Regions from separate parts of the Streptomyces sp. NPDC006368 genome, predicted to be linked through region 1. Evidence: riboswitches for the same ligand, from Rfam matches in the RefSeq annotation. Region 1 holds a riboswitch; each other region holds the start of a gene.

The links. A riboswitch is a leader RNA that binds a small molecule or an ion and turns the genes downstream of it on or off. The one in region 1 is predicted to bind cyclic di-AMP.
Positions count from the first base shown of each region.
Region 2: linked by a shared signal. The riboswitch ahead of ABZZ38_RS14795 (C40 family peptidase) and the one ahead of ABZZ38_RS12400 (transglycosylase family protein) in region 1 are both predicted to bind cyclic di-AMP.
Region 3: linked by a shared signal. The riboswitch ahead of ABZZ38_RS01340 (NlpC/P60 family protein) and the one ahead of ABZZ38_RS12400 (transglycosylase family protein) in region 1 are both predicted to bind cyclic di-AMP.
Region 4: linked by a shared signal. The riboswitch ahead of ABZZ38_RS23030 (M23 family metallopeptidase) and the one ahead of ABZZ38_RS12400 (transglycosylase family protein) in region 1 are both predicted to bind cyclic di-AMP.

Region 1 is NZ_JBEXQK010000012.1:55,481-62,472, forward strand. Features, by position in the region: gene ABZZ38_RS12395 (transglycosylase family protein) at 1-709, shown strand, start outside; cyclic di-AMP (ydaO/yuaA leader) riboswitch at 969-1,138, shown strand; gene ABZZ38_RS12400 (transglycosylase family protein) at 1,142-1,846, shown strand; gene eno (phosphopyruvate hydratase) at 2,155-3,435, shown strand; gene ABZZ38_RS12410 (septum formation initiator family protein) at 3,538-4,008, shown strand; gene ABZZ38_RS12415 (DUF501 domain-containing protein) at 4,022-4,558, shown strand; gene ABZZ38_RS12420 (Ppx/GppA phosphatase family protein) at 4,555-5,475, shown strand; gene ABZZ38_RS12425 (NAD(P)/FAD-dependent oxidoreductase) at 5,846-6,992, shown strand, end outside.
Region 2 is NZ_JBEXQK010000016.1:12,903-19,894, forward strand. Features, by position in the region: gene bioB (biotin synthase BioB) at 1-46, opposite strand, end outside; gene ABZZ38_RS14770 (8-amino-7-oxononanoate synthase) at 190-1,350, shown strand; gene ABZZ38_RS14775 (DUF397 domain-containing protein) at 1,343-1,555, opposite strand; gene ABZZ38_RS14780 (helix-turn-helix transcriptional regulator) at 1,571-2,440, opposite strand; gene ABZZ38_RS14785 (ATP-binding protein) at 2,687-3,121, shown strand; gene ABZZ38_RS14790 (LysE family translocator) at 3,330-3,968, shown strand; gene ABZZ38_RS14795 (C40 family peptidase) at 4,071-4,547, opposite strand; cyclic di-AMP (ydaO/yuaA leader) riboswitch at 4,551-4,732, opposite strand; gene ABZZ38_RS14800 (polyprenyl synthetase) at 5,806-6,087, shown strand; gene ABZZ38_RS14805 (polyprenyl synthetase family protein) at 6,080-6,992, shown strand, end outside.
Region 3 is NZ_JBEXQK010000001.1:264,421-271,412, forward strand. Features, by position in the region: gene ABZZ38_RS01330 (NlpC/P60 family protein) at 1-301, opposite strand, end outside; gene ABZZ38_RS01335 (hypothetical protein) at 590-943, shown strand; gene ABZZ38_RS01340 (NlpC/P60 family protein) at 957-2,207, opposite strand; cyclic di-AMP (ydaO/yuaA leader) riboswitch at 2,206-2,363, opposite strand; gene pcrA (DNA helicase PcrA) at 2,563-5,019, shown strand; gene ABZZ38_RS01350 (M23 family metallopeptidase) at 5,045-6,475, opposite strand; gene ABZZ38_RS01355 (alpha/beta fold hydrolase) at 6,704-6,992, opposite strand, start outside.
Region 4 is NZ_JBEXQK010000035.1:59,897-66,888, reverse strand. Features, by position in the region: gene ABZZ38_RS23035 (GntR family transcriptional regulator) at 139-804, opposite strand; gene ABZZ38_RS23030 (M23 family metallopeptidase) at 1,024-1,806, opposite strand; cyclic di-AMP (ydaO/yuaA leader) riboswitch at 1,819-1,988, opposite strand; gene ABZZ38_RS23025 (pitrilysin family protein) at 2,253-3,620, opposite strand; gene ABZZ38_RS23020 (pitrilysin family protein) at 3,647-4,999, opposite strand; gene ABZZ38_RS23015 (DNA topoisomerase IV subunit A) at 5,187-6,992, shown strand, end outside.

The DNA.
Region 1 (6,992 bases):
CGCCCAGCAGATAGCCGTGGCCGAGAAGGTCCACGCCGCCACCGGCGTCAAGGCGTGGGAGACCTGCGCCCCCATCGCCGGCCTGGGCGGCGCCGCCGACGCGCCCGAAGCGGACGCCGCGCCGGACACCCCGTCCACTCCGGCGGCGCCCGACCCGGCCCTGCCCGTCGAGCCCTCCGACCCGGCGGTGCGGCCGGCGGACCCGGTGGAATCCCTGCTGCCCACCGACCCCGCCGGGGCCGCCCCCGCGACGCCCGCCCCCTCCGGCGACACCCCGAGCGGCGCCGGCAAGCACCGGGGCGAGCCCGCCAAGGACGAGCGGCCCACCGGCGACGCCACGACCGATCCGGCGGCCGGCCCGACGGCGGGCGCGTCCGTGGACCCGACGGCGGACCCGGCGGCCGGCCCCGCGGCGCCCAACGGTGAAAACGCCACCAGCGCCGACAATTCGGTCACCGAGCGCGAAATGGTGCGCCACGCCTCACGGGGTGACGGAACGACACGCGATCCGGCCGCCGTGGCCGACGCGGCGGAGGCGGACGGCGCGTACACCGTCCGACCCGGGGACAACCTGTCCGTCATCGCCGACGCGCACGAGCTGCCGGGCGGCTGGACGGCCCTGTACGACGCCAACCGGGAGGCCGTGGGCGACGATCCCGACCTCATCCTCCCCGGTCAGCGCCTCGATCTGGACGCCGCGCGAGGGTAGTTGGCACCCCTCTGTCCTGTTCTGTACAAGTGAGACAAGCGTCTCTTTGTGCCAACTGGCGACACCTGGCCCGAGACTGGCACCTTTCCGCCCCTCACCAGGGCAAATGTCCGTCAAGGGAGGGTCGATAGGGGTGCATTGAGCGGGATGTCCGTCTTTGATCTCGGGCGGGCTCTGTGTCTACGGTCGTGACTGCTCGCCATCGCGGGCCCCGCCGACCGGAACGCCGAATCCTGCCGCCGGCCGTCGGGAACAGTCGTCGCGTCATGCGCCGAAGGCAGGAGCGGGGGACCCAAGGTTTGCGCCGGTCCCCGGCCGTCGGAAGACGGCCGGACCGGCTTGGGGTGAAGCCGCGCGAGACGATCGCGCGGCCGGGCAGCTCACGCCCGAACCCGACAGCTCACCTCGCAGGCGTCGGTGAGGAGATGTCCCATGCTGTTCTCCGGCAAAGCCAAGCACCGTCGCCCCTCCAAGGCCGTCCGTTTCGCCGCGTTCGCCGGTATCACCGGTGCCGCCGTCGCCGCCCCGCTGCTGGGCGCCACGTCCGCCTCGGCCGCCACCACCGCCGAGTGGGACAAGGTCGCCCAGTGCGAGTCCGGCGGCAACTGGTCCATCAACACCGGCAACGGCTACTACGGCGGCCTGCAGTTCTCGGCCTCCACCTGGGCCGCGTACGGCGGCACCGCCTACGCCGCCACCGCCGACCAGGCCTCCAAGTCGCAGCAGATCCAGATAGCCGAGAAGGTCCTGGCGGGCCAGGGCAAGGGCGCCTGGCCGTCCTGCGGCGTCGGCCTGTCCGGCGCCGCGTACGACGGCGGCTCCGCCGAGCAGAGCGCCCCGCAGCAGCAGGAGCGCGCCGCCGAGCAGCCCGCCACGCGCAGCGAGCAGCGCACCGCGCCCAAGGCCGAGCCGAAGAAGGCCGCGCCGAAGGCCGAGTCGAAGACCGTCACCACCCCGACCGGCAAGAAGGTCGAGAAGGGCGACGGCGAGTACAAGGTCGTGGCCGGCGACACGCTCAGCACCATCGCCGCCGAGAAGAAGGTCGCGGGCGGCTGGGAGAAGCTCTTCCAGCTGAACAAGGACATCGTCGACGACGCCGACCTCATCTACCCGGGCCAGCAGCTGCACCTCCGCTGATCCGCTGATATCCGGCAGGCCGACATCCGGCCTACGGGACGACCCCGGCCCGGCCGCGCCCTTCCCCCGCGCGCCCGGCCGGGGTCTCCCCGTCCGCGGTGGTGACCGGGAGCGGCCCAGCCGGTTACCAGCCGGTAAACATTGTGCGGGTTCGCCCCGGAAAGAGGGCCTCCGGGTCCTTTTTCGTCCCACGGGGCGGGCGTCGGCCGGCCCCGGCCCCGCGGCCGGTTAGGCTCTTGCCGCAAGGCCGAAGAGACCCTGCACCCGCATGCGTCACATTTTGCGTCACATCCCAGAAGGAGATGCTCGTGCCGTCCATCGACGTCGTCGTAGCCCGGGAAATCCTGGACTCCCGAGGCAACCCCACGGTCGAGGTCGAGGTCGGCCTCGACGACGGCAGCACCGGCCGTGCTGCCGTACCGTCCGGTGCCTCCACCGGTGCGTTCGAGGCCCTCGAGCTCCGCGACGGTGACCAGGACCGCTACCTCGGCAAGGGTGTCGAGAAGGCCGTCCTCGCCGTCATCGAGCAGATCGGCCCGGAGCTCGTCGGCTACGACGCCACCGAGCAGCGGCTGATCGACCAGGCGATGTTCGACCTGGACGCCACCCCGGACAAGTCGTCGCTCGGCGCCAACGCCATCCTCGGCGTCTCCCTCGCCGTCGCGCACGCCGCCTCCGAGGCGTCCGACCTGCCGCTCTTCCGCTACCTGGGCGGCCCGAACGCGCACCTGCTGCCCGTTCCGATGATGAACATCCTGAACGGCGGCTCGCACGCCGACTCCAACGTGGACATCCAGGAGTTCATGATCGCCCCGATCGGCGCGGAGTCCTTCTCCGAGGCCCTGCGCTGGGGCGCCGAGGTCTACCACACCCTGAAGAAGGTCCTGAAGGAGAAGGGCCTCTCCACGGGTCTGGGCGACGAGGGCGGCTTCGCCCCGAACCTGGAGTCCAACCGCGCGGCCCTCGACCTCATCCTCGAGGCCATCAAGAAGGCCGGCTACGCCCCGGGCAAGGACATCGCGCTCGCGCTCGACGTCGCCGCGTCCGAGTTCTACAAGGACGGCTCGTACGAGTTCGAGGGCAAGTCCCGCTCGGCCGCCGAGATGACCGAGTACTACGCGGAGCTCGTCGACGCGTACCCGCTGGTCTCCATCGAGGACCCGCTGTTCGAGGACGACTGGGACGGCTGGAAGACCATCACCGAGAAGCTGGGCGCCCGGGTGCAGCTGGTCGGCGACGACCTGTTCGTCACCAACCCGGAGCGCCTGGCCCGCGGCATCGAGGAGGGCGCCGCCAACGCGCTGCTCGTCAAGGTCAACCAGATCGGTTCGCTGACCGAGACCCTGGACGCCGTCGAGCTGGCCCAGCGCAACGGCTTCAAGTGCATGATGTCGCACCGCTCCGGCGAGACCGAGGACGTCACCATCGCCGACCTGGCCGTCGCCACCAACTGCGGCCAGATCAAGACCGGCGCCCCGGCCCGCTCCGAGCGCGTCGCCAAGTACAACCAGCTGCTGCGCATCGAGGAGATCCTCGACGACGCCGCGGTGTACGCGGGCCGCTCCGCGTTCCCGCGCTTCAAGGGCTGATCATCTCCGCGCCGGTCCTCCGTACCGGCCTCCGTACGTCCCCGGCCACGGTCCCGTACCGTGTCCGGGGACGTACGTGCGTAGGAGAGGGAGGCGGAAGCGATGGCCCGGGACCGGTTCTCCACCGCGACCAGGCTGCGGCTGCTCGGCGAGCAGACCGCCGCCCGCGTCTACCGCTCCCAGAGCCGCCGTCACGACCGGCGTTCCCGGCTCACCGGCCGCGCGGCCTTCCTCGCCCTGATCGTCTGTTCCATGGTGGTCGCCCTGGCGTACCCGATGCGCCAGTGGGTCTCCCAGCAGAGCGAGATCGCCGAGCAGGAGCGGCTGGCGACCGAGGCGGGCGAGCGGGTCGAGGAGCTGCGCGACGAGAAGGCACGGCTCCAGGACGACGCGTACATCCGTCGCCTCGCCCGCGAACACCTGCACTACGTACGCCCGGGGGAGACCGGTTACACGGTCATCGACCCCGACGCGGTGCGAGAGCGCCGCACCGACCAGGGCGCGGCCGACCGCCCCTGGTACTCCAACCTCTGGGACGGCGTGGACACCGCCGACCGCACCGACCGCAAGTAGAACCAAGGCAGGCATGGAAACGCCCCCTCCGCAGACCGAACGCACCGAGCCCACCGAGGCGGACGTCGCGGCGTTCAAGGAACAGCTCGGCCGCCCGCCGCGCGGCCTGCGCGCCATCGCGCACCGCTGCCCGTGCGGCAACCCGGACGTGGTGGAGACCGCGCCACGGCTCCCCGACGGCACTCCGTTCCCGACGACGTACTACCTCACCTGCCCGCGCGCGGCCTCCGCGATCGGGACGCTGGAGGCGAACGGCGTCATGAAGGAGATGACCGAGCGGCTCGCGTCCGACCCGGAGCTGGCCGCCGCCTACCGGGCCGCGCACGAGGACTACATCGCGCGCCGGGACGCCATCGAGGTGCTGGAGGGCTTCCCCAGCGCCGGTGGCATGCCGGACCGTGTGAAGTGCCTGCACGTGCTGGTGGGCCACTCGCTGGCCGCCGGGCCTGGGGTGAACCCGCTGGGCGACGAGGCCCTCGCGATGCTGCCCGAGTGGTGGGCCAAGGGCCCCTGTGTGACGCCCTGCTCCCCCGAGGAGGGCGAGAAGTGACCCGGGTCGCGGCCATCGACTGCGGTACGAACTCCATCCGCCTGCTCGTCGCCGACATCGACCCCGCGACCGGTGAAGTCACCGACCTGGACCGGCGGATGACGATCGTCCGCCTCGGCCAGGGCGTCGACAGGACCGGCCGGCTCGCCCCCGAGGCGCTGGAGCGGACCTTCGCGGCGTGCCGCGAGTACGCCGACGTCATCAAGGAGTACGGGGCGGAAAGGCTCCGCTTCGTGGCGACGTCCGCCTCGCGCGACGCCGAGAACCGCGACGACTTCGTGCGCGGCGTGCGGGACGTCCTGGGCGTGGAGCCCGAGGTCATCACCGGTGACCGGGAGGCGGAGTTCTCCTTCACCGGGGCGACCAGGGAGCTGGACGGCGCCGCCGCGGGGGAGTACCTGGTGGTGGACATCGGCGGCGGCTCCACGGAGTTCGTGGTCGGGACGGCGCACGCGCGCGCCGCGCGGTCGGTCGACATCGGCTGTGTACGCCTGACCGAGCGTCATGTGCGCAGCGATCCGCCGTCCGGGGCCGAGGTCGCGGCGATCCGGGCGGACATCGAGGCCGCGCTGGACCTGGCGGAGGAGACCGTTCCGCTGCGCGAGGCGGAGACGCTCGTCGGGCTGGCCGGGTCCGTGACGACGGTGGCCGCCATCGCGCTGGGGCTGGACGCGTACGACTCGGCGGCGATCCACCGCTCCCGCATCCCCTACGAGCGGGTCGCCGAGGTGACCGCGCGGCTGGTGGCGTCGACCCACGACGAGCGGTCGGCGATCCCCGTGATGCACCCGGGCCGGGTGGACGTCATCGTCTCCGGGGCCCTGGTGCTCCAGGCGATCATGGAGCGGATCGGGGCTCGGGAGGTCGTCGTCTCGGAACACGACATTCTGGACGGAATCGCCCTGTCGCTGGTCTGACGGGGGTCCGGCCGGCCCCCGGCCGGACAGCCCGTCGGAAAAGTTCGTGAAGTTCTTCACAAGGAAAAGGGCCCTGAGCGGGGTCACGGAGGCCGTTCCGGCCCCCCGGAGACCTCATCGGGGCCCTTTCGCGCACCGCTGAGCGCTTGTTCACCTGTGTTTCGTAGGTGTGAACTCCGGGGCGGTCCACCGTTACAAGGTGGTCGCTCTCCCAGTTCACGGGCGGTGAGGAACGTCTTCCGTTACACCGTGGTTCCCCCGCCGCGCCATGACCTCGGTCACGTGGGCGGCGCAGTGTAGCAGAGGTCCCCCAAGAGCTTGTGAAGGGGCGCACGAGCGACCCCCCTCCGGCGGGTGGATACTCGATGGCATGAGCACCACGGAGCGTCCCAGGATCCTCGTAGTAGGCGGTGGGTACGTAGGCCTGTACGCAGCTCGGCGCATTCTCAAGAAGATGCGCTACGGCGAGGCGACCGTCACGGTCGTCGACCCCCGGTCGTACATGACCTACCAGCCCTTCCTGCCCGAAGCCGCCGCCGGCAGCATCTCGCCCCGGCACGTCGTCGTCCCGCTGCGACGCGTGCTGCCCAAGGCCGAGGTGCTCACCGGTCGGGTCACCACCATCGACCAGGACCGCAAGGTCGCCACGATCGCGCCGCTCGTCGGCGAGGCGTACGAGCTGCCGTTCGACTACCTGGTCATCGCGATGGGCGCGGTCTCCCGCACCTTCCCGATCCCCGGCCTCGCCGAGCAGGGCATCGGCATGAAGGGCATCGAGGAGGCCATCGGCCTGCGCAACCACGTCCTCGAGCAGCTCGACAAGGCCGACTCGACCACCGATGAGGAGGTCCGCCGCAAGGCGCTGACCTTCGTCTTCGTGGGCGGCGGCTTCGCCGGCGCGGAGACCATCGGCGAGGTCGAGGACCTGGCCCGCGACGCCGCGAAGTACTACAAGAACGTGAAGCGCGAGGACATGCGCTTCATCCTGGTGGACGCCGCGGACAAGATCCTGCCCGAGGTCGGCCCCAAGCTGGGCCAGTACGGCAAGGAGCACCTGGAGGGCCGTGGGGTCGAGGTCTACCTCTCCACCTCCATGGACTCCTGCGTCGACGGCCACGTGGTGCTGAAGAACGGCCTGGAGGTCGACTCCAACACCATCGTCTGGACCGCCGGTGTCAAGCCGAACCCGGCGCTCGCCCGCTTCGGTCTCCCGCTCGGCCCGCGCGGCCACGTGGACTGCGACGCCACCCTCCAGGTCAAGGGCACCGACTACATCTGGGCCGCCGGCGACAACGCCCAGGTCCCGGACCTCGTCGGCCGCAAGGCCGGCAACGAGAACGCCTGGTGCCCGCCGAACGCCCAGCACGCGCTGCGCCAGGCCCGTGTCCTCGGCGACAACGTGATCTCCGGCATGCGGGGCTTCCCGCAGAAGGAGTACAGCCACGCCAACAAGGGCGCGGTCGCCGGCCTCGGCCTGCACAAGGGCGTCGCGATGATCGTCATGGGCAAGATGAAGA
Region 2 (6,992 bases), on a different contig from region 1:
GCTCACGCCGAAGCCCCTTGTCCACCAGCGTGTTCAACAGGTCCATGGCGCGATCCTGTCCTACCGCGCACCCGCTGGCCAAGGAGGAACCGCACAAGACAGTCACTGAGCGGTGTGTGGATGACCACACTCTGACCAGAGCCGACCCCGGTTAGGGTCTGTGCGTTGCCTACAAAAGGGACCCGACCCATGCCCAAGGCCCCGTACCACGCGACCTTCGACTGGACCGACGCCGAGGCGCGCCGCCGCGCGGACGCCGGTCTGGTCCGCACGCTCCGCCCGCGCTCCGCCGAGGCGGAGCCGCTGGACCTCGCGAGCAACGACTACCTCGGCCTCACCCGCCATCCGGCCATCACCGCGGCGGCTGCCGAGGCCGCCCGCCGCTGGGGCGCGGGCGCGACCGGCTCGCGGCTGGTCACGGGCACCACCGAGCTGCACACCGAGCTGGAGCGGGAGCTCGCCGACTTCTGCGGCTTCGAAGCCGCGCTGGTCTTCTCCTCCGGCTACGCCGCCAACCTCGCCGCCCTGACCGCGCTGAGCGCCCCCGGATCGCTCATCGTCTCGGACGCGGGCAACCACGCCTCCATCGTCGACGGCTGCCGGCTCTCCCGCGCCGAGACCGCGGTCGTCCCGCACGCCGACCCCGACGCCGTCGCCAAGACCCTCGACGCCCACCCGGGCCGGCGGGCCCTGGCCGTCACCGACTCGGTGTTCTCGGTGGACGGCGACGCGGCCCCGCTGCCCGCGCTCGCCGCCGCCTGCCGTGCGCACGGCGCGGCGCTGGTCGTCGACGACGCGCACGGCCTCGGCGTGCTGGGCGAGGGCGGGCGCGGCGCGCTGCACGCGGCGGGGCTCGCGGGCGGCGCGGACGTCGTCGCCACGCTCACCCTCTCCAAGTCCCTGGGCAGCCAGGGCGGAGCGGTCCTCGGCCCGGCGCGGGTCATCGACCACCTGGTCAACGCCGCCCGCACCTTCATCTTCGACACCGGCCTCGCCCCGGCCGCGGCGGGCGCGGCGCTGGCGAGCCTGCGGCTGCTGCGGGACGAGCCGGGCCTGGCCGGCCGGGCGCGTACGGTCGCGGCCACCCTGCACGGACGGCTCACGACCGCGGGCCTGACCGCCGTGCGGCCGGACGCCGCCGTCGTCTCCGTACGCGCCCCCTCACCCGAGCAGGCGGTGCGGTGGGCCGCCGACTGCCGTGCCGAGGGGCTCGCGGTCGGCTGCTTCCGGCCGCCGTCGGTGCCGGACGGCATCTCGCGCCTGCGGCTGACCGCCCGCGCCGATCTGACGGCAGGTCAGATCGATACGGCGGTCGCCACGATCCTGCGCACCGCCCCGCGGGTCAGCTGAGCGTCTCCTCCTCCCGCAGCGCCGATACGAAGGAGGACCAGGCCGTCGCGGAGAACCGCAGCGGCGGCCTGGCCGTGTTCTTCGAGTCCCGTACGGCGAGCCGGCCCGCGTCGAGGCGGGCGGCCTCCACGCAGTTGTTCATGCCGACGCTGCGGCTGCTGCGCACCCAGCGCAGGCTGTTGTGGTGTGCGAGGTAAGCAGACATGTGGGGTGCCTCTCCCTACGCGCCGTCACCGATCCCGGCGATGAGTTCCGACGACTCCTCGGGCGTCAGGGCGTGCGCCTGCATGGTGCGGAACGCGGCGCAGTACGCCTCGAGGTCTTCCATGCGTTCGAGATAGAGGCTACTCGTCAAGTGGTCGAGAACAACCACATCCAGATCAGAGATGTTCGGAAAGGAGAAAATAACGAAAGGGCCGGAGAGTCCGACGTACTCGCCCACCGTGAACGGCAGCACCTGAAGACGCACCTGGGGCAGCGCCGCCAGCTCCACCAGCCGCCGCAACTGCTCCCGCATCACCCCCGGGCCGCCCACCTGCCGCCGCAGCACCGCCTCGTCCAGCACCGCCTCCAGCCGCAGCGGCGGATCACCGCGCAGCACCTCCTGACGGGCGATCCGCACCTCCACCAGCGAGTCGACCGTGACCGCCGGCAGCCCTTCCAGCGCCGCCCGCGTCACCGCCCGCGCGTAGTCGGGTGTCTGCAACAACCCCGGCACCACCGATGTCTCCAGCGTGCGCGCCGTGCACGCCTGCGACTCCAGACTGATGAAGTCGCGGTACTGCGGCGGCAGTACGCCCCGGTACGCGTGCCACCACCCCGTGCCGCCGCCGTCCGCCGCCGCACCGGACAGGGCCTCCAGCAGCGCGCGCGACCGCGGGTCGCGCACGCCGTAGGCGTCGAGGAGCCGCGACACGTCCGCGCCCGTCACCCCGCTCGCCCCCGTCTCGATCCGGCTGACCTTCGACTGGTGCCAGCCGACGAGCCGCGCGGCCTCCCGGCTGGTGAGTCCCGCACTCAGGCGCAGCCCGCGCAGCTCCTCGCCCAGTTTGCGACGGCGCACGGCCGGGCCGTGCCGCGTACCCCGCATGACCGTTTCCCTCCCGCCCACCCGTTCCTCCGCACCTGGGACCAACCCGCCAGTTTGCCGCGCGAATCCGTGCTCGCGTAGCAGAGTTCACCGCTTCGAGCGACAGATATATGCAGATCTTGGGGGATCGGCACCACCAGGGCCGACATAAGTGGCAGTCTGGCGCGAAGCGCAATCCGGGGCCGTCCTCGCAACATCCGCTCCTCGTCCGGAGTCCGGCCCCGGTGGGAAAGGGACAGCCTCGCCATGGCAGACCATCAGGAAGCATCCGTCACTCTGCCGAGCGATCCCGTCTCGGTCTCCGCCGCCCGCAGATATGTGGCGGACGTCCTCAGCGAATGGGGCCTGCCCGGTGACACGGACACGGCGGACACCGTACGGCTGATCGTCTCCGAGCTCGCCACCAACGCCGTTCAGCACACCTTCGGGCAGTCGCCCACCTTCACGGTGGACCTCCGGCTGGAGCGCGACGAGCAGCTCCGCATCGGCGTCACCGACAGCCACCCGCGCTGGCCGCAGCGGCTGCCCGCCGCCGTACAGCAGGACAACGGCCGCGGCATGGTCATCATCCGCTGGCTCACCGCCGAGCGCGGCGGCCGGCTCACCGTCACCCCGACCCGGGAGGGCGGCAAAACCGTCTGGATCGCCCTGCCCTGGACCACGGTCACCGTCCAGAACTAGCTCACCCTCGCGGGGCCCCTTCCCGGGCCCCTCCCGGCCGGAAGCCTCCGGTGGCGGGCGCCCACCCTCCGTCGCCGCCCGTCGCCGCCCGTCGGCCCCGACCGCCGCGGCGTCGCCTGCGCACCGCGACGTGCATTAAGCGTTTCTTTAGGCGGTCCTTCAAGATTCCAAGTACAGGCTAATGGCTTGGGCGCGGCAGGCTGGGGGGATGGACGCACAGCTCATCGCTTTCCTCGGGGTGGCCGCCGGCATGATCGCCATGCCGGGCGCCGACTTCACGGTGGTCGTACGCAGCGCTCTGGCCTCCCGCCGTGCCGGTGTCGCCTGCGCCGTCGGGGTGGCCGGCGGTCTCGTCGTCCATACCGCGCTCGCCGTCGCCGGGCTGGCCGCGGTGCTCGTCGCGGTGCCGGTCCTCTACCGGACGCTCCAGATCGCGGGTGGCGCGTACGTCCTCTACCTGGGCGTACAGGCGCTGCGGGGCGCGCTCAAGCCCTCCGGCCCCGGCGTGGACGGGGCGCACGAGGAGCAGTCGGCCCTCCGCGCCGGAGAGAGCCTGCGGCAGGGCTTTCTCACCAATGTCCTGAACCCCAAGGCTCCGGTGCTCTTCCTGAGCCTGCTGCCGCAGTTCGTGCCGGACGGCGTGGCCGTCCTGCCGCGGACCCTGCTCCTCGCCTCGATCGTGGTCGTGCTCGCGCTGATCTGGTTCCCGGCGGTCGCCCTGCTGGTGGACCGGCTCGGCCGGTGGCTGCGCCGGCCCCGTACCGCCAGGACCGTCCAGGGCGTCACCGGCGGGGGGCTCGCGGTACTGGGGGTGACGCTGCTCGTCGCGCCGGTGGCGGGGGGCTGAGCGCCCCCGCACCCCCGGCAGCGGGCGACGCGCGCGGTACAGGGGCGCGCCGCCGAACGTCTCCGGACGCCGGCCCCCGTACCGCGGATCGTGCGCGAGGCGTCAGCGCACGCGTCCGTAGTAGACGGACTTCGTCCAGATCCGGTCCAGCTTGACCACCGAGCCGGTCTTCGGCGAGTGCCAGATCTTGTTGCCGCCGGCGTAGATCCCCACGTGGTACACGCTTCCGCCGGAGTGGAAGAACACCAGGTCACCCTTGGTCCGGCTCGACGCGGAGATGTGGCGGGTCTTGTTGTACTGCTGCTGCGCGGTGCGCGGCAGCGTCTTGCCGGCCTGCTTGTACGAGTAGAGCGTGAGGCCGGAGCAGTCGAACCGGGACGGGCCCGTCGCTCCGTACTTGTAGGGCGCACCCTTCTTGGAGGCGGCCACGTTCAGCGCCTTGGCGGCGTAGGCGGGCGCTGCCTCGGCATCCGATACGGCGCCGGGCGCCAGCATCGTGCCGCCGACGGCGGCGAGGGTGAGTGCCGATACGGCACCGGCCCGGGACAGCAGAGACGGGACATGAATCTGCGCGGTCATGGCGCAACCCTTCGTCAGCCGCCTATGAAGGATGACCTGTCGGGTTCGGGCTGGCGAAGTTGCCCGGCCGCTGACGCGGCTTCACCCCAAGGAGCGACCGTGGGCGGTCACTCCGTACTGCTCGGGTCCTCCACTCCTGCCGATCCACTCATGTCGACCAGTTATCCGGACGGCGGCAGGACTCGGCGTCCGCCCGGACCGCCCCGCCGCGGTGGCGGGGGCTTGTCGTCGACAGGGATCTTGACCCATGACACGGTGAAATTCCGAGCCGAAACGGCCTTATGTGAGGCTCCTCACGACTGATCCATTCGAGTGGACAGGGGCGTTTTGGCGCGACACGGCGCCCGAATGATGATCCCCGTACCAGCGGCGGAAGGTGATGTTCCGCCAGATGAGTACAGCTCACGCGCAACTCGTCCCGTACGGAATTCCCTCTTTTGCGTACGCCGAACGAGGGGGCGCGACTCGTACCCCTGCACCCATCCGTGAAGGGCCCAACTCCCTCACCCGACGCGCTCCTGAGGGAGCGTCACCCGCCCGGGCCCCGCGCTGCCCGTCAAGGACGGGCAGCGCACGCGCCGGCGTCGGGGCGTGCGCCTCGCTCCACCCCGTTCGTGCCTGGCCGTCAGGGCGTCCCGCGGCGCCGTCGGGCGCCCGACCAGCGCCCGCGCGGCGCGCAGGGCGCTGCACGTGCGTTCGAGGCGCGCCGGGTTGATCCGGCCCGGCAGGTCCACCGCTTCGAGGTGGCCGGGGATGAATCGGCCCTCGGCGCGGGTCGGCACCGGCCGCGGCGGCGGTTCGGGCGGCAGCACCGCTCACTTCGTGGTGACCCGGCACGGCAAGCCCCTCGTGGCCCCGGTGCCGGCGGATGACCTGCGACGACGCGAAGCCGAGCCGGAGCGGACGGAGGGTGGCGCGGCCGGCTCGGTCTCCACGACGCACCCGCTCCGCTCAGCTCCCGGCGAACGCCCCCGCTTCGGGCTCACCGCGGAACACCGCCCTCCGCACAGCCCTCCGGGAGCGGGCCGACCCGGCGCGTGACACCCCGCCCGCGGCCCCGCTGCCGCGGCGGGGAGCCCGGCCCGCCTTGCCGGGGTCACCACGCCCGGCCCGCCCGGGGAGTGCCCGGTCGGCCGCTCCCGTAACACCCTCCGGCCCGAGCCGCCGGAATCCGTCCCATGGATCACTCGAAAGGTGATTCGCACCGCGACGCCATGCGGAGGTCGGCATCCTTCAGGAAGTCGACGAAAGGGATGGCGTGACACCTCCGACGGACCGCGCTCGCGCGATCGAGAACGACGCGGTGCTCCTGGCGGCCGGTGTCGCCGATCTGGCGGTCACCGGCCTCACCACCGCCCTGGGCGGACTGCGCGGACTGCTGCGCCGCGCCGATGTCGCCGAGCTGGCGGGGGAGGGCCGGCAGGAGCTCAAGGCCCGCGGCCGGCTGGCCCTGGACCGCTGTGCCCCCGTCCCCCCGGCGCATATGGAGCTGCTGGCCCGGCGCGTCGCCGCCCGCAGGGGCGGCGCCACCGGTGGCTGAGGACCACGGGCAGGCCGCGTTCAGGATCCGGGTCGACCGGGTCCTCCAGCCCTTCGTCCGGCACGAGGCGGACCAGCTCGTGGCCATCGACGCCGAGCTGGCGCCGGTGGCCGAGCAACTGGAGGTCGCCGTCGCGCACGGGAAGCGGCTGCGGGCGGCGTTCTGCTACTGGGGGTGGCGGGCAGCGGGCCAACCCGACAGCGACGCGCTGGTCAGAGCCGCCGCAGCGATGGAACTCGTCCATGCCGCGGCCGTCGTCCACGACGACCTCATCGACCAGTCACCCCTCCGGCACGGCTTGCCCAGCAGCCACGTGGCCCTGCGCGACGCCGTACCCGGCCGCCCGCTGCCGAAGGCGGCGGCCTGCGGCCTGGCGATGCTGGTGGGCGATCTGCTGATGTCGCTGGCCGGCCGGCTGTTCACGGACAGCGGCCTGCCGGCGGCCTACCTGTCGCGGGCCCGCCCGCTGTGGGCGGTGCTGGCCCGCGAGCTCGTGGCCGGGGAGTGCCTGGAGATCCTGCGCACCGGCGGCCTCCCCGACACGGCCGGCTCGCTGAAGGTCATCCGCTACAAGACGGCCAAGTACACCGTCGAGCACCCCCTGCACCTGGGGGCCACCCTGGCCGGAGCCCCGGCCGACCTGCGCGAGGCGCTCACGGAGTACGGCCTGCCGCTCGGCGAGGCCTTCCAGCTGCGGGACGACCTGCTGGGCGTGTTCGGCGACCCGGCGCGCACGGGCAAGGCCAACGGCGACGACATCGCCACGCACCGCCCCACCGCCCTGCTGGCCGAGACATGGCACGCGGCCACGGAAACCGAACGCGCCGACCTGACCCGGGTGCTGGGCCGCCCTCACCTCCCGCCGGCCGACCTCGAACGCGTGCGGGACATCATGCACCGCACCG
Region 3 (6,992 bases), on a different contig from region 1:
TGCGGGTGGTGTTGAGCCGCTGGGTGCGGCGGGCGGCCTCGTCGCGGAGGGCGTCCAGGGCGGCGCGGGCGGTGTCCGCCTGTTCCTTGGCGCCGTTGTACCGCTCGGTGGCCACCTCGGCCTCCTGGTACAGCCGGTCGACCCTGGCCTTGACCTCGGCGGGGGAGAGCCGGGGCTCGGCGTGGCCGGCGCCCTCGAAGAGGGAGACGGTCGCGGCCCCGGCGAGGGCGAGCGTGGCGGCGGTGCGGCCGGCCGCCGATCCGCTCAGCGGCCGTCGCCTGGGCTTCCGGTGCGCTGCCACGAGGGCGGTCACTTCCCTTCCCTTGAGCCTGCTGCGGGGTGGCCGGCTGCCGCCCGGGAGTCCGGGCGGCGGTGGGGAGAGCCGGCCACCTGCGGAAGGACGCTAAACGCGTGGGTCAGGAGGGGGAGACGGTGTGACCGTTATTGGTCGCAGGTGAGAGTTCGAGGCCCGGTTTCTTTGGCGCCGATGCCGCCGGAATCCGTCATTCCGTATCAGCTGTGACCGATGCGGCGAATGAGACAACCCCGCCCGGCGGCCGGTGATATGGCCCCGGTTAGGCTCCGCCCCATGGACGTACTCATCAATGTCTTCGTCGCGTTGCACATCATCGGCATCGCCTCCCTGCTGGGCGGGTTCCTGGCCCAGATGAAGGCGATGGGCGCGGGTACGGCGCGCTTCACGCCCGCGATGCTGCACGGCGCGCTGACCATGCTGGTCACGGGTGTGGCCCTGGTCGGCCTCAACCAGGCCGACGACCAGACCGTGAACAACATCAAGATCGGTGTGAAGCTGGCCGTCCTGGTCGTCATCCTCGGTCTGGTCTACGTCAAGCGCGACGAGGAGAGGGCCGACAAGGCGCTCTTCGGCGCCGTCGGCGGCCTGACCGTCGCGAACATCTTCATCGCCACGCTCTGGACCTGACCTCCGCCGCCCGTCAGGCCGGGCGGACGACGCCGTGGATCGGCATGAAGAAGATCGATTCCTCGCGCACGTTCGTGCCCGGCTTCGAGGCGTGGATCATCATGCCGTCGCCCTGGTAGATGCCGACATGGCTGCTGTCGTCGTGGAAGAACACCAGGTCGCCGCGGCGCAGCTCATCGGTCGGGACCCGGGTGCCGACCTCGGCCTGCTCCCACGTGGTGCGCGGCAGGTCGACGCCCGCCGCCTTCCAGGCCGCCTGGGTGAGGCCGGAGCAGTCGTACGAGCTCGGACCGGTCGCCCCCCGGACGTACGGCTTGCCGATCTGGGCCCGGGCGAAGGCCACCACCTTGTCCGCCTTGGTGGTGGAGGCGCCGTCGTGGCCGCCTTCCCCCGGCGGCCGGGCCTCCCTCCGGCCCCGCTGCTCCTGCTCTCGCGCCTCCCGCTGCCGCGGCCCGCAGGCCGCTTCCACCACGGCCCGGACCTGCGTCTGTTCCCCCGTCCCCGCCTCCGCCTCGCGCTGCGTCGGCACCTCCGGGCGCGCCCTCTCCTCCGCCGTCAGCTGTGACAGCAGGGCGCGCGCCTCGGCCAGCTTGCGCTGCACCGCCTGCTTGCTGCTCCGCAGGGATGCCGGGGAGGCGGCGAGCGACTCCGAGCCCTTCGCCGCCTCGACGCGCAGCTCGGCCGCCGCGACCCGCTGCGTCGGCAGGTCGGTGAACGCCTGGTGCCGCTGCTCGGCGATCCGGTCCCTCACCTGCGTCCGGTCGGTGAACGACCGCGGGTCGTCCGCGAAGACCAGCGCCGCGGCCGGGCCGATCGTCCGCGGCGTTCCCGGCGTTCCCGGCGTTCCTGGCGCCCCTGCCGTTCCTGACGCCCTTGACGCCCCTGCCGTTCCTGCCGTTCCCGGCCGGGACGGTGCCGCCGTGTGATCACCGAGGGCGCGGCGCGTCTCGTTCACCGCCTGCGCGCGTCCGGCGGCCCCGTCGAATATCCCGTCGACCGTGCGCCGCTGCCGGTCGGTGGCTTCGTTGGCCTTGGTGTACTGCTGCGTCGCCGTGTTGCCCGCCTGCCGGTAGAGATCGTCGACTTTCCGCTGTACCTCCTCGACGGTCGGCTGCACGGGCACGGAAGCGCCGGCGGACTGCGAGGACAGCAGGGTCGTGACGGAGGCGAGGGCTGCCGTCGTGACCCCGACGGCGGGGGAGTGCGTACCGAACGTGCGGGTGGTGCGGCTGCGCGGCTTGCGATGCGACGCCAAGGCCGGCATCTCCTTCCATGGGCCGCCTACCGGGTTAGCTGTCGGGTTCGGGCGGAACGGAAGGTGCCCTACGACCCGCGGATACGGTCGATTCACCCCATGACGCACGTGGGTCCCCGGTTCCGAACTCCCCGAGCGGGAGGCCGGATTCGGCGGGAGCGGTCCGATCGGCGTGGTTCGCCGATGAGGGAACGGTCCGCTTGGGCAGGCACGCTAGCCAACCTGTGGCGGTGCTGTGAAGGATGATGTGCGATATGCCCGATACATTTTCGTGACCTTGACGCTCCGCGTTGTCCTGAACGCAAGAGGTGGTGAAGCCGGTTCGGCCACGGCTGTCGGTGGGGCGGCCTAGACTCGATAGGCGATGAGCAGCCTCTTTGACGACAGCTTCCTGGCGGGCCTCCGGAACCACGGTTCCGAGGAGCCCCCGCCCCCGCCCGAGGACTCCGATGACCACACCCCGGTCGCGGAGGAGGTCCCGCATGACCTCTTCGGGGACCACTTCGACGTGCCCCCGGCCCGGGAGGCGGCAGACGCGTACTACCGCGACGGCGCCCCGCGCCCCGTCGTGGACGCCGCCGCGCTGCTGGAGGGGTTGAACGAGCAGCAGCGCGCCGCCGTCGCGCACACCGGCTCGCCGCTGCTCATCGTCGCCGGTGCCGGGTCCGGCAAGACCCGGGTCCTCACCCACCGCATCGCCCACCTGCTGGCCACGCGCCACGTGCATCCCGGCCAGATACTGGCGATCACCTTCACCAACAAGGCCGCCGGCGAGATGAAGGAGCGCGTCGAGCAGCTCGTCGGCCCGCGCGCCAACGCCATGTGGGTCATGACCTTCCACAGCGCCTGCGTGCGCATCCTGCGCCGCGAGTCGAAGAAGCTCGGCTTCACGTCGTCGTTCTCGATCTACGACGCCGCCGACTCCAAGCGGCTCATGGCGCTGGTCTGCCGTGACCTGGACCTGGACCCGAAGCGCTTCCCGCCGAAGTCGTTCAGCGCCAAGATCTCGAACCTGAAGAACGAGCTGATCGACGAGGAGGCCTTCGCCGACCAGGCCGCCGACGGTTTCGAGAAGACGCTCGCCGAGGCGTACCGGATGTACCAGGCGCGGCTGCGCGAGGCCAACGCCCTGGACTTCGACGACATCATCATGACGACGGTCCACCTGCTCCAGGCGTTCCCGGACGTCGCCGAGCACTACCGCCGCCGCTTCCGCCACGTCCTCGTCGACGAGTACCAGGACACCAACCACGCCCAGTACACCCTCGTACGCGAGCTGGTCGGCACGGGGTACGAGGACCTGGACCCGGCCGAGCTGTGCGTCGTCGGTGACGCCGACCAGTCGATCTACGCCTTCCGCGGCGCGACCATCCGCAACATCCTCCAGTTCGAGGAGGACTACCCGGACGCCACCACGATCCTGCTGGAGCAGAACTACCGCTCCACGCAGACCATCCTGTCGGCCGCCAACGCGGTGATCGAGCGCAACGAGAGCCGCCGCCCCAAGAACCTGTGGACCAACGCCGGCGAGGGCTCCAGGATCATCGGGTACGTCGCGGACACCGAGCACGACGAGGCGCAGTTCGTCGCCGACGAGATCGACCGGCTGACGGACGCGGGCGACGCGAAGGCCGGCGACGTCGCCGTCTTCTACCGCACGAACGCCCAGTCCCGCGTCTTCGAGGAGATCTTCATCCGCGTCGGCCTGCCGTACAAGGTCGTCGGCGGTGTGCGCTTCTACGAGCGCAAGGAGGTGCGGGACGTCCTGGCGTACCTGCGCGTCCTCGCCAACCCGGAGGACAGCGTCCCGCTGCGCCGCATTCTCAACGTGCCCAAGCGCGGCATCGGTGACCGCGCCGAGGCGATGATCGAGGCCCTGGCCCTGCGCGAGAAGATCACCTTCCCGCAGGCGCTGCGGCGCGTGGACGAGGCGTACGGCATGGCGGCGCGGTCCGCGAACGCCGTGAAGCGGTTCAACACGCTGATGGAGGAGTTGCGCACGATCGCCGACTCGGGCGCCGGTCCGGCGGTCGTCCTCGAAGCGGTCCTGGAGCGCACGGGCTATCTGGCGGAGCTGCAGGCGTCCACCGACCCGCAGGACGAGACCCGCATCGAGAACCTGCAGGAGCTCGCCGCCGTGGCCCTGGAGTTCGAGCAGGAGCGGGGCGAGGAGCCCGGCACCCTCGCGGAGTTCCTGGAGCAGGTCGCGCTCGTCGCCGACTCCGACCAGATCCCGGACGAGGACGAGGAGGGCTCCGGCGTCATCACGCTGATGACGCTGCACACCGCCAAGGGCCTGGAGTTCCCGGTCGTCTTCCTGACGGGCATGGAGGACGGCGTCTTCCCGCACATGCGGGCCCTCGGCCAGACCAAGGAGCTGGAGGAGGAGCGGCGCCTGGCGTACGTCGGCATCACGCGCGCCCGTGAGCGGCTCTATCTGACCCGGTCGTCGATGCGCAGCGCCTGGGGGCAGCCTTCGTACAACCCGCCGTCGCGGTTCCTGGAGGAGATCCCGGGCCAGTACGTGGAGTGGCGGCGCACGGGCCCGATGGCCGCTCCGGCCGGTCCGACCGCCGGGATCACGTCCTCGCTGTCGTCGTCGCGTTCCCGCTCCGGCCCTTCGGGCTTCGCCACCCGGCGGACCACGGACAAGCCGGTGATCTCGCTCACGGTCGGGGACCGGGTCACGCACGACCAGTTCGGGCTGGGGACCGTGATGGCGGTGACCGGAGTGGGCGCGGACGCACAGGCGACGATCGACTTCGGGGACGAGAAGCCGAAGCGGCTGCTCCTGCGGTACGCGCCGGTCGAGAAGCTGTAGCCGCCGGGGGACCCGGCCGTGGCGGTCAGCCCGTGGGGTTCAGGCCGTGGCTGCGCAGCCACGGCAGCGGGTCGATCGCGGCGCCGCCGCCGGGCCGTACCTCGAAGTGCAGGTGCGGTCCGGTGGAGTTGCCGGAGTTGCCGGAGTACGCGATGACGTCCCCGGCCTTGACCTCGCCGGACCGGATCTTGGTGCTGCTGAGGTGGCAGTACCAGGTCTCGGTGCCGTCCTTGGCGGTCACGATCGCCATGTTCCCGTAGGCGCTGTTCCACTGGGTGCGCACGGTGCCGTCGGTGGCGGCCATCACGGGCGTGCCGTACTGCACGGGGAAGTCGATACCGCTGTGCAGGGACATCCAGTTGACGCCCGCCTGCCCGTAGTACGCGCTGAGCTGGTGCAGTTCGACGGGGAGTGCGAACTTGGGGCGCAGCGCCTCCTTGCGCGCGGCCTCCGCCTCGCGCTTCTTGCGCTCCGCCTCCTGGCGGGCCTTGAGGTCGAGGCGCTCCTGGGTGCGGCTGGCGCGGTCACCGAAGTCGCGGGCCTCGGCGCTCAGCGCGGCGAGCTGGGTGTCCAGCGCGCTGTTGGCGGCGACGGCCTTGACGGTGGGCGTGTCGGCGGCGGTCACCGGCTTGGCGGTCGGCTTCTCGTCGGCCTCGGTGAGGCCGCTGACGGAGGCGGCCGCGATACCGGCGACGCCCATCACACAGGCGGACGGCACGGCGACGGTGAGGAGAGCGGACCGTTTGGCAGGGGTACGGCGACGGCCACGGGTGCCGCCCCCGCCGGAGCGGCGGGCGGAGCGAGGGGTGAGGGTCGCGGATCCGGTCACTGCTCCGGTCTCCGGGCGCGCCGGGTCGGGCGCCGACTCCACGTCCGGGAGCACCTCCGGCTCGGTGTCCGCCGTGACGTCCGGCATCGCTTCCGGCTCGGTCGCGGATTCGGCTTCGGACTGCCGCGCGTCCGCCGCCGCGTAGTCGAACTGCTGCGGGACGAAGGTCTCGGTGGGGGCATAGTGCCAGGCGGTGGCGTCGTGGGCGCCGGTGTCGAACCGGGCTTGATCGTTCCACGCGGAGGCGTCCCACTGGCCGGTGTACTCGGAGTACTCGACGTATCCGGTGGTGTCCCACTGCTGCGTGGCGGTGGCCGCGGTGCCGGCCGGCGTGGTCGCCGTCGTGGTCGTGGCGCCGGCCCACTGGGTGGCGTCGTACTGGCCGCTGTGCCCGGCCTCGTAACCGCCTTGGTGGCCGCTGTCGTGTGTACCGGAGGCGGTTCCCGGGAATGCGCCGAAGAGCGGGTCGTTCGCGAAGCTGCCGGTCTCGTGACCGTTGGTCTCGTAGCCGCTGGTGCCGTAACTGCCGGTGTCGTACGCGCCGGTGGTGTGCGTGCCAGTGCCGAGGCTGCCCGTGGTGTAGGCGTCGTCTCCGACGTACCCGGCGTGGGGGTGCTGGTCGTTCACCAACTTCTCTCTCGCCTCGGCAGCAGGACCAGGTCTGGGCGCGACCCCCGGAAGGGGAACCCCAGAGGGGAAAGCAGTGGGCGCGACTGTACCCGGCGGTACGCGCGAGCGACAATCTTCCGGGAGTTTTGGTTCCGGTTGAAAGGGGCATTCGGCCGTCTTTCGGCGGAGCGCACACAGAGCCTTGGCCCTACGTTCGAAATGCGTTCGAGCGTAGGGGTGTTCCGGTCAGGCCGCTGAGGTGGAACCGATCGTTCCGGCCGCCGGATCCTCGGAGTCGAGCACCTGACGGATCTCCGCCGCGACGGCCGGGTGGACGGGAAGCGCGAGATGACCGATGCCGGTGACGCGGATGTTCCGCGTGATCAGGTCCGGATGGTCCAGGCGCGCCGCCTCGACCGGGACCATCAGCCGGTCGAGATCGCTCCAGAAGCTCACGAAGCGGGTGCGGCAGTGGGGTGCCGGCTCGCTCAGCTCGCGCAGTACCGCCGACCCCGGGCGCATCTGGCGGACCAGG
Region 4 (6,992 bases), on a different contig from region 1:
TTCTGCTCGTTCCATTCGGCACGGGCGGTGTTGAGCCGCACGGCTCAGCCGTTTCGTTTATGGTTCCGCTGGTTCCGCTGTTCATGGCAGGCGAATTCAGGCCCGCCGCGGAGCCCTTATTTGTATACGGCCCCGCTGTTAATTCCGGACGCTCGCCGTGTTTACGTGACGTTGCGAAGTCCTCACGCGCAGCCGGTGGGCCCCGAGCGAGCGCTCCGCGTGCAGGGCGGTGAGCGCCCGCGCCCGTTCCGCGTCGCCGCGCGCCACCGCGTCGACGATCGCGCCGTGCTCGGCCCACGCCTCCACCGGGTGGGCCGGCTGGTCGACCGCGTACATCCAGCTGATCTTGTGTCGCAGCTGGGTCAGCAGAGCGGTCAGACCGGGGCTGCCGGACGCCTGGGCGAGGGTCTCGTGGAACCAGCCGCCGAGCGACCGCAGGTCATCCCCCTGGCCGCGGCGTGCCCGCTCCTGGCCCAGCCTGACCAGGCCGCGCAGCACTTTCAGGTGCGCCTCGGTGCGCCGCTGGGCCGCCCGCGCCGCCCCGAGCGGCTCCAGGAGCGTACGGATCTCCAGCACATCGGCCGCCTCCTGCTCGGTGGGTTCGGCGACGCACGCGCCCGCGTGCCGGCGGGTGGTGACGAAGCCCTCCGACTCCAGGGTGCGCAGCGCCTCACGGACCGGGACGCGGGAGACGCCGTAGCGGCGCGCCAGCTGCTCCTCGGTGAGCCGGCTGCCGCGCTCGAAGACACCGGACACGATGTCGTCGCGAATCGCCGTGCATACCGAGTGCGCGGGAATGCGCATACCGAACCTCCGACTTAATCCGCGCGAAACAGCGTGCGATCGACGAGTTGACGAGTGTTCAGTGACTCTATTGCAACCCGGCTGGATTTCCGACGCCTGATCGAAATCCATGGATATCTTTTGGCCGACGCGGGCACTGCGCGGGCACGACGAAGGCCCCGGCTCATGGCGGGCCGGGGCCTTCGGGAAGCGGGTGCCGCCCTGGAGAGGCGCGGGGGGTCAGACCGCGACGCCGTGCGCGCGCAGGTACGCGACGGGGTCGATGTCCGAGCCGTACTCGGCACTCGTGCGGGCCTCGAAGTGGAGGTGCGGGCCGGAGGAGTTGCCGGTGGAGCCGGCGAGCCCGATCTGCTGGCCCGGCATGACGCGCTCGCCGACCGAGACGCTGATGGACGACAGGTGGCCGTACTGGGTGTACGTGCCGTCGTTCATCCGGATCACGACGTTGTTGCCGTACGCGCCGCCCCAGCCGGCCTCGACGACGGTGCCCAGGCCCACGGAGACGACCGTGGTGCCGGAGGCCGCGTGGAAGTCGATGCCGGTGTGGCTGCCGGAGGACCACATGGCGCCGCCGGTCTGGTAGCCGGTGCTGACGTACGAGCCGGCGACCGGGAGCTGGAAGGAGTTGAGGCGCTTGCGCTCGGCCTCGCGGGCGGCGCGCTCCTCGGCGTCCCGGGCTGCCTTGGCGCGGGCCTCGGCCCTGCGCTTCGCCTCGGCCTCGGCCTTCGCCTGGGCCTCGGCGAGGGCGGCGGCCTCCTCGGCCTCCCGCTCCTGGGCTTCGGCCTGGGCGTCCACGCGGTCGGCGAGCGTGTCGGTGATGACCGCCTGGCTGAGGCCGGTGTCCTCAAGGGCGCGGGTGTCCGTGTCGGCGGCGAGCGCCGGGGAGGCGAGGGTTCCGATGACGCCGGTGGTGGCGAGGGCCGCGACGCCGGCGACATGTGCGCGCTTGCGGCTCAGGCGGCTCGGGGCACGGTGTTTCCCGGTGGTACGGGTGAACGCCATGAAGCAGTTGGTCCTTTCCTTCCTTCTCGCCTACCGGGTTAGCTGACGGGTTCGGAGCAGGAAGGTCTCCTACGGGCCCCTCCGCACGGATGCGAAGGCGTCCGATTCACCCCAGGGACTGCGTATGGCGGGTCCCCGGCTCCCCGGGCTCGCGCCCGATGGGGATTCGGCGATGACTGTCCGGTGCCGCGGGTGCGGCGGGTGCAGCGGGCGGACAGCGCATCAGACGCTAAGCGGCTGATCTTTCAATCACCAAACAGACACGGTTTTTTGTAGTGCACGCCACAGGGCAGACACGTAACCTCCCCAACAAAACGGACATACGACGGAACCCCGGCACCCATGGTGGATGCCGGGGTTCCGCATGGCGCGGACGCCCGAAACGGCCGCCGATGCGGACGCCGGAAGCGGCCGCAGCGAGCCGGCACGGAGCGACGCCGGGTCAATCAGCCGGTGACAACGGTCACTTCACCGATCCCCAGCGCCTCGACCGGTTCCTTGATCTGGGCGGCGTCACCGACGAGCACGGTGACCAGACGGTCCACCGGGAAGGCGCTGACGACCGCCGCGGTGGCCTCCACGGTCCCGGTCTCGGCCAGGCGGGCGTACAACTGCGCCTGGAAGTCGTCCGGGAGGTGCTGCTCGACCTGGTCGGCGAGGGTGCCCGCGACGGACGCGGCCGTCTCGTACTTGAGGGGGGCCACGCCCACCAGGTTCTGGACGGCGACATCGCGCTCGGCGTCGGTCAGGCCCTCGGCGGCCAGGGTGCGCAGCACCTTCCACAGGTCGTCCAGCGCCGGGCCGGTGTTCGGGGTGTCGACCGAGCCGCTGATGGCGAGCATCGCGGCGCCGTTCCCCTCGGGACCGGAGCGCAGCACCTGGCCGAAGGCCCGCACGCCGTAGGTGTAGCCCTTCTCCTCGCGCAGGACGCGGTCCAGGCGCGAGGTGAGGGTGCCGCCCAGGCAGTACGTGCCGAGCACCTGGGCCGGCCAGACGCGGTCGTGACGGTCGGGGCCGATGCGCCCGATCAGCAGCTGCGTCTGCACGGCGCCGGGCCGGTCCACGATGACGACCCGGCCGGTGTCGTCGGCGGTGACCGGCGGCACGGGGCGGGGCTCGGCCGCGTCCCCGGTCCAGGCGCCGAGGGTGTCGGCGAGGACCGCGTCCAGGTCGACGCCGGTGAGGTCGCCGACGACGACCGCGGTGGCCGTGGCGGGCCGGACATGGGCCTCGTAGAAGCCGCGCACGGCGGCGGAGTCGATCCGCGCCACGGTCTCCTCGGTGCCCTGGCGGGGGCGGGACATGCGCGAAGTGGCCGGGAACAGCTCCTTGGAGAGCTGCATCGCGGCGCGGCGGCCGGGGTTGGCGATCTCGTGCGGGATCTCGTCGAGCCGGTTGCGGACCAGGCGCTCGACCTCGCCGTCGGCGAAGGCGGGCGCGCGCAGGGCCTCGGCGAGCAGTCCGAGGGCCTTGGCCAGGCGGGAGACCGGCACCTCCAGGGAGACCCGCACGCCGGGGTGGTCGGCGTGCGCGTCGAGCGTGGCGCCGCAGCGCTCCAGCTCGGCGGCGAACTCCTCCGCCGTGTGCTTGTCGGTGCCCTCCGACAGGGCGCGGGCCATGATCGTGGCGACGCCGTCGAGGCCCTCCGGCTCGGCCTCCAGGGGGGCGGCGAGGAAGAGCTCCACGGCCACGACCTGCTGGCCGGGGCGGTGACAGCGCAGCACGGTCAGGCCGTTGTCCAGGGTGCCGCGCTCGGGGGCCGGGAAGGCCCAGGGCTTGGCGGCGCCCGGCTGCGGCTGCGGGTGGAACTCCATGGACGTCAGGGACACAGCGGCGTCGCTCACTGGTCGGCCCCCTCTTCTTCCTGCTCGCTGTGGTCGGCGTCGCCGTGTTCGGCGGTCACGGGCTCGTAGACCAGTACGGCCCTGTTGTCCGGGCGCAGGCGGGCCTTGGCGACGGCCTGCACCTCCTCGGCGGTGACGTCCAGCACGCGCTGGACGGCGGTGAGCGCCAGCTGCGGGTCGCCGAACAGCACGGCGAACCGGCACAGTTCGTCCGCGCGGCCGGCGACCGTGCCGAGCCGGTCCAGCCACTCCCGCTCCAGCTGGGCCTGGGCGCGCTCCATCTCCTCGGGCGTGGGGCCCTCGGCCGCGAACCGGGCCAGCTCGTCGTCGATCGCGGTCTCGATGTCCGGCACCTCGACGCCGCCGGAGGTCTTCACGTCCAGCCAGCCCAGCGAGGGCGCCCCGGCGAGGCGCAGCAGCCCGAAACCGGCCGTCACGGCCGTGCGGTCGTGGCGCACCAGGCGGTTGTGCAGCCGGGACGACTCGCCACCGCCGAGGATGGTGAGGGCCAGGTCGGCGGCGTCGCACTCGCGCGTGCCGTCGTGCGGGAGCCGGTAGGCGGCCATCAGGGCGCGGGCCGGGACCTCCTCCTCGACGATCCGGCGCAGCTGCTCGCCGATGACCTCGGGCAGCGTGCCGTCACGCGGCGGCTGCTTGCCGTCGTGGGAGGGGATGGAGCCGAAGTACTTCTCGATCCAGGCGAGCGTCCGCTCGGGGTCGATGTCTCCGACGACCGACAGGACGGCGTTGTTGGGCGCGTAGTACGTGCGGAAGAAGTTCCGCGCGTCCTCCAGGGTGGCGGCGTCCAGGTCGGCCATCGAGCCGATGGGGGTGTGGTGGTAGGGGTGGCCCTCCGGGTAGGCGAGGGCGGTCAGCCTCTCGAAGGCCGTGCCGTACGGGACGTTGTCGTACCGCTGGCGGCGCTCGTTCTTGACGACGTCCCGCTGGTTCTCCATGGACTCCTCGTCGAGCGCGGCGAGCAGCGAGCCCATCCGGTCCGCCTCGAGCCACAGGGCCAGCTCCAGCTGGTGGGCCGGCATGGTCTCGAAGTAGTTGGTCCGCTCGAAGCTGGTGGTGCCGTTGAGCGAACCACCGGCGCCCTGGACCAGCTCGAAGTGGCCGTTCCCCTTCACCTGCTGCGAGCCCTGGAACATCAGGTGCTCGAAGAGGTGGGCGAGCCCGGTACGGCCCTCGACCTCGTGCCGCGAGCCGACGTCGTACCAGAGGCACACCGCGGCGACCGGGGTCAGGTGGTCCTCGGAGAGCACCACGCGCAGGCCGTTGGCCAGCCGGTGCTCGGTCGCTGTCAGGCCTCCGGAGCCGGCCTGGGCTGTGGCCGTGTGACCCATGGGCATGTACGTCCCTTCGATCGCGATGTGAAAAGTCCTGCCACTGTATGCAAGCGGACCGACACCTGGCGAAGTTCCCGTCCCGCCGATCCGTCCCTCTTCCGGGTCGCGGTCGGCGTTGTCGGTGGGACGGTCCACAATGGTCGGCGTCAGATCAGCCTTTGCCTGGTGAAGGAGCGCAGCCGCGATGGCCCGCCGCAGCACGAAGACCGCGCAGCCCGACGACTTCGAGGAGAGGATCCTCGACATCGACGTCGTCGACGAAATGCAGGGCTCCTTCCTCGAGTACGCGTACTCGGTGATCTACTCCCGGGCCCTGCCGGACGCCCGTGACGGGATGAAGCCGGTACAGCGCCGGATCGTGTACCAGATGAACGAGATGGGGCTGCGGCCCGACCGCGGCTTCGTGAAGTGCGCCCGGGTCGTCGGCGAGGTGATGGGCAAGCTCCACCCGCACGGCGACGCGTCGATCTACGACGCGCTGGTGCGCATGGCGCAGCCCTTCTCCATGCGGGTGCCGCTGGTCGACGGCCATGGCAACTTCGGCTCCCTCGGCAACGACGACCCGCCCGCGGCCATGCGGTACACCGAGTCCCGGATGGCCGCCGCGGCGCTGATGATGACCGAGTCGATCGACGAGGACACGGTCGACTTCACGCCGAACTACGACGGCCAGGAGCGGGAACCGGTCGCGCTCCCCGCCGCCTACCCGAACCTGCTGGTCAACGGCGCGTCCGGGATCGCGGTCGGTATGGCGACCAACATGCCCCCGCACAACCTGGGCGAGGTCATCGCCGCGGCCCGCCACCTGATCAAGCACCCGGGCGCCGACCTGGAGACCCTGATGCGGTACGTGCCGGGTCCCGACCTGCCGACCGGCGGGCGGATCGTCGGCCTGTCCGGGATCAAGGACGCGTACGAGTCGGGCCGCGGCACCTTCAAGATCCGTGCCACCGTGGCCGTGGAGAACGTGACGGCGCGCCGCAAGGGCCTGGTCGTGACCGAACTGCCCTTCACGGTGGGCCCTGAGAAGGTGATCGCCAAGATCAAGGACCTGGTCGCGGCGAAGAAGCTGCAGGGCATCGCGGACGTCAAGGACCTCACCGACCGCGCGCACGGGCTGCGGCTGGTGATCGAGGTGAAGAACGGCTTCATCCCGGAGGCCGTGCTGGAGCAGCTGTACAAGCTGACGCCGATGGAGGAGTCCTTCGGCATCAACAACGTGGCGCTGGTCGACGGGCAGCCGCTCACGCTGGGCCTGAAGGAGCTGCTGGAGGTCTACCTCGACCACCGCTTCGACGTCGTACGGCGGCGCAGCGAGTTCCGGCGCGGCAAGAAGCGCGACCGGTTGCACCTGGTGGAGGGCCTGCTCGTCGCGCTCCTCGACATCGACGAGGTCATCCGGCTGATCCGGTCGAGCGACAACTCGGCCCAGGCCAAGGAGCGGCTCATCGAGCGGTTCTCGCTGAGCGAGATCCAGACGCAGTACATCCTGGACACCCCGCTGCGCCGGCTCACCAAGTTCGACCGGATCGAGCTGGAGGGCGAGCGCGACCGCCTCACCAGCGAGATCGAGGAGCTGACCCGCATCCTGGAGTCGGACTCCGAGCTGCGCAAGCTGGTCTCGTCCGAACTGGCCTCGGTGGCAAAGAAGTTCGCCACCGAGCGGCGCACGGTGCTGCTGGAGTCGGCCGGCGCGCCGGTCGCCGCCGCGTCCCTGGAGGTGGCGGACGACCCGTGCCGGGTCCTGCTGTCCTCGACCGGGCTGCTGGCTCGTACGGCGACCGGTGAGCGGTTCGCCGACACCGAGGGCAGGCGCACCAAGCACGACGTGATCGTCTCGGCGGTGCCGGCGACCCAGCGGGGTGACGTGGGAGTGGTGACGTCCACCGGGCGGCTGCTGCGGCTGCCGGTGATCGACCTGCCGCAGCTCCCGGACACGGCCTCCGCGCCGAACCTGTCCGGCGGTGCGCCCCTGTCCGAGTTCCTGACG